One region of the Virgibacillus sp. CM-4 genome, then DNA from elsewhere that is predicted to be linked to it. Evidence: a T-box and tRNA genes for the amino acid it is inferred to sense, from the RefSeq annotation. Region 1 holds a T-box; the other holds one or more tRNA genes.
The links. The T-box of region 1 lies ahead of glyQ (glycine--tRNA ligase subunit alpha). A T-box ahead of a tRNA ligase gene usually reads a tRNA of that ligase, here a tRNA-Gly.

Region 1 (2,417 bases):
AAGAAATTAGGTAAACTTTCCGCCATCGCTCGTGGTGCAAAAAAACCGAAAAGTCGAATGGCTGCCGTAACGCAGCCATTCATCTATGCACAATTCTTTGTTTATGTTAATAGTGGCTTGAGCACTATCCAACAAGGGGAAGTTATTGATTCATTTCGAAAAATCCGAGAGGACATCATTAAAACGGCATATGCTGCATATATTATTGAACTTACGGATAAGTTACTGGATGACAAAAAGCCAGATCTAACTATATTCCATCAATTGCATGAAACCATGACTTGGATTGCTGAAAATGAGGAACCTAGTATTCCCATGATGATGTATGAATTAAAACTATATGCAAAAGGTGGGTTTGCGCCATTAGTAAGTCGTTGCAGTAATTGCGGCAATCGGAATTCTCCGTTTGTATTTTCGATTACTGAGGGTGGGTTGCTCTGCAGGGAATGTAGAAGAATGGATCCGGAAGCCATCCCGTTACCTAATGCTGTAGCTAAATTATTACATATTTTTGCAACAGTTAACTTACAGCAGGTGGGAACTATTTCGATTAAAAACGAGAATAAACGCTTGTTACGTCAACTGTTAGATGCTTATTATGATTATTATGGCGGCTATTTTATCAAGTCACGGAAATTTTTAAATCAACTGGATTTATTAAAATAAGTTGACATGACAAGGATAAATGACGTATTATTTGTACATAAAATGATACGATAACATTGCTGTGAAAAAGAAAAGTACCTTTTGTATCCTTGTAAAGCGAGTCCAGATTGGTGAGAGCTGGATGATGGAACAAAGGGGAAGGGCGCTTTGGAGCAATGCAAATAAAGTGGCTCTTTAAGAGAGCAAATAGGGTGGAACCGCGGTTGATCCCCGTCCCTATGTCCCGTTTAGAGACATAGAGACGGGGATATTTATTTGCAAAGAGCAGTTTCTCTAAGGGTTCATTCACCTTATAGGTGAAATAGCTGCTGAGAAGCGAATAATTCGTAATGGAGGATATGTGATTAATGACTATTCAAGAAATGATATTAACATTGCAAAAACATTGGTCTGAACAAAATTGTATTATTATGCAGGCGTATGATGTAGAAAAAGGAGCAGGGACAATGTCTCCAATGACATTATTACGTAGTCTTGGACCAGAGCCTTGGAATGTTGCTTATGTGGAACCTTCAAGACGGCCTGCAGATGGTAGGTATGGTAATAACCCTAACCGACTTTATCAGCATCATCAATTTCAAGTAATTATGAAGCCTTCTCCTGATAATATCCAAGAACTATACCTTGAATCCTTGAAAAAATTAGGTATTAATCCACTTGAACATGATATTCGGTTTGTGGAGGACAATTGGGAAAACCCTACTCTTGGCGCTGCTGGTCTGGGCTGGGAAGTATGGCTAGATGGAATGGAAATTACTCAATTCACCTATTTCCAACAAATAGGGGGCTTAGAAGCGAATCCTGTGGCAGTAGAGCTTACGTATGGCATTGAACGGCTTGCATCTTATATCCAGGATAAAGAAAATGTCTTTGATTTGGAATGGACGACAGGTGTAACCGTAGAGGATATCTTTTATCAACCAGAATACGAGCATTCGAAATATACATTTGAAGAATCAAATACAGAAATGCTATTTGACTTATTTACAAAATATGAAAAGGAAGCGAAAGAAACGATGGATAAGGGTTTAGTATTCCCGGCATATGACTATGTTTTAAAATGCTCCCATACGTTTAACCTCCTAGATGCAAAAGGTGTTATATCCGTTACAGAGCGTACTGGATATATAACTAGAATTCGTAATCTAGCTCGTAGTATAGCGAAAGCTTACGTTGCAGAAAGAGAACGTCTTGGTTTCCCGATGTTGCAAAAGGAGGAAAAATAAAATGACAAAAAATGCATTATTTGAAATTGGCTTAGAGGAATTACCAGCGCGGTTTATTGATGATGCAGAATCGCAGTTGAAAGAAAAGACAGAAGCTTGGTTACATGATTTACGAATTTCATATGAGCAAATACGATCATTTTCTACGCCAAGGCGATTAGCGGTTATGATTAAAGGTGTGGCTGAGGAACAGACAACGATAGCAGAAGAGGTTAAGGGCCCTTCCTTGAAAATTGCCAAAGGTGAAGATGGGAATTGGACGAAAGCTGCAATTGGTTTTTCGAAAGGGCAAGGAAAGACAACGGACGATCTATATATAAAAGAGCTTAATGGTACTTCCTATGTATTCATTAAAAAACATATCGAAGGTCAAACAACTTTTGATTTACTACCTGAATTTCATAAAATAATTGAATCGATAACCTTTGGCAAAAATATGCGTTGGGGTACGCAATCGATTAGGTATGCACGTCCGATTCGATGGCTTGTTGGCTTATTCGGAAGTGAAATTATTCCGTTTGAAGT
Region 2 (2,417 bases), on a different contig from region 1:
CCAACAATTAATGATATACCTTTTTCCACGGCCATTCCTTTTATCGGTTCATCTGTATGAGGAATTTCGATTTCCACTTGGTTTTCTGCAGGACTTTGAAATGGTACAGCTTTTTTTAACGGGCGATTACTTATACCGCTCTCTCTTGGTAAAATGGAGCCATTTGCTAAAAATGCAACCCAATTATTTTCCTTCATTTGCTGACGAACCGCATCTTGTTGATCTGCCAATTTGATGGCTTGATTAATTGCTTCATCTTTTAACGTATACACGGAATTCCTTATAATCGATGGTAATGCTTGGCTAAATAATTTCTCTGCTTCTTTCCCATTAATCTTCCTTCCATTGGCTGGCAATCCAACAGAAATACAAATAACAATTGATTGTGTCGTAATTTGTACAGCACTTCGTTCCAATATTTCTTGTCCTGGACGATCGAATAGAATCAATCCACTCTTACCAGAACCTTTTATAAATGAAGCTTCATTAGTCACTGCTTCCCCTATTATTCTTCCGAAAGCGTCTTCTGTAGCAATTTTTCTAGAAGTAGTCTCCAACCATTCTGGATAAACATATCGCTTACGCTTAGGGATCGTTATGCGTAATTTAGAAGGAGTGGCAAAAGGGTCTCCTTGGACATAATCAATATCTAAATCGTAGTTTTCATGTTCGTAATGATCTTGAATACTTTTATAAGCCTTATAACCTTTATTATCAATTCGCTTTAATATAGACAATAATTTCTTCATATAATCACCTCAAGTAGCCAAGTATAGTCGTTTCAACGTAATATTCTACGTCCAAGATTGTACATGCTTAACTTACATAAGTAAAACAACTTTAGTTTTCTAAATAAATTAAAAACGCAATACTTCGTACCTTCCATTACGAAATACTGCGTTAAGACATATGTATGGAGCGGGTGAAGGGAATCGAACCCTCGTCATCAGCTTGGAAGGCTGAGGTTTTACCATTAAACTACACCCGCAATGTATGTAAAAATTATTTATCATTTTTTCGAACGCAGTGTTAATTATAGCAATTAGGTTTTACGAAATCAAGAGGTTTTTTAATTTTTTTCGACAAAAATTTAATAAAATAATAACAAAGCTTACAGCTATTTAAAAAATATTTCTTTTTTCTACTGTTTTCCCCCTAGAGGCAGGTATTACTCCTTTTAGACGCTCGTTCTAAAAGTTTGAATTTCCAATGAGAAAGGATTTACATTGTGTTTTAGAAGTTATAGAATAGTCATAAGTTTTAGGGAGGAGAGAGAGAATGGCTATTTATCCAATTGTATTAACACAGCAAACATTTACTCATCAAGATAATTTAACCTATCCATTTGAAGAACGTGGATTACAATTTGGAGATGGTATATATGAAGTAATCCGTATATATAATGGTTCATACTATTTACTGAATGAACATGTTGATCGTTTGTTTCGTTCGCTAGATGCAGTAAAAATTAAACTTCCTGCTACGAAAGAGGAAATTACAGATTTGTTACTCCATTTATTAGAAAAGAATGAAATGACATCCGATGGGAAAGTATATTTACAAGTAACGCGCGGATCTGCTCCAAGAGATCATGTATTTCCTGCCGATGTACCAGCAAACTTGTATGCGTATGTACAAGATTTACCTCGTCATCTAGAAAACCTTCAAAAAGGAGTCTCTTCTATTACGGAGCCAGATGTGCGCTGGGAGAATTGTTATATAAAAAGTTTAAATCTGTTACCTAATGTACTTGCCAAGCAAGAAGCAAAAGAACAAGGCTGCTATGAAGCTATCTTACATCGTGATGACCTTGTAACTGAATGCAGCTCATCAAATATTTATATAGTAAAGAACGGCGTTATTTACACGCACCCAGCAACCAACCGAATCTTACATGGTTGTGTTCGTATGCGCGTTGAGAAGTTCGCAACCGATCTTTCTATTTCTTTTAATGAAAGTGGCTTTACCAAAGATGATCTGTTTGATGCAGATGAAGTTTTCTTGTCTAGTAGCACTTCTGAGGTTATGCCTGTCATCCGAATTAATCAAAAACAAATTCAAGATGGTACACCTGGGCCGATAACTCGTAAATTACAACAAGAATATGAACGTGATGCGAATATAACAGAAAACAATATAACGCATTCCCTTTAATTTATCGAAAAAGCACCTTGCATCATTTGTGAGGTGCTTTTCTATTAATTGCGATTAATGGAAACCCCCACTGTAAAGATACTTAATTAAATTCAGTTTTTCCCGTTTAGGAGGTTTTACTTCATGAAGAGAATAATGATTATTGGTAGCGGAGGTTCTGGTAAGTCAACGTTAGCAAAACAATTGGGTAAGCTACTTCATCTCCCTGTCCATCATATGGATGCAATATTTTGGCAACCTGGATGGGTCGCTATTGAACGAGA

Region 2: it has a tRNA-Gly gene. The T-box ahead of glyQ (glycine--tRNA ligase subunit alpha) is inferred to sense a tRNA for this amino acid. The anticodon was not compared.

Annotation. Positions count from the first base shown of each region.
Region 1 covers NZ_AUQA01000006.1:289,469-291,885, forward strand. The annotation lists gene recO (DNA repair protein RecO) at 1-666, shown strand, start outside; T-box leader at 719-887, shown strand; gene glyQ (glycine--tRNA ligase subunit alpha) at 1,014-1,892, shown strand; gene glyS (glycine--tRNA ligase subunit beta) at 1,894-2,417, shown strand, end outside.
Region 2 covers NZ_AUQA01000007.1:109,434-111,850, reverse strand. The annotation lists gene M948_RS39350 (ABC-ATPase domain-containing protein) at 1-749, opposite strand, end outside; tRNA gene M948_RS39345 (tRNA-Gly) at 915-988, opposite strand; gene dat (D-amino-acid transaminase) at 1,279-2,154, shown strand; gene M948_RS39335 (DNA topology modulation protein) at 2,278-2,417, shown strand, end outside.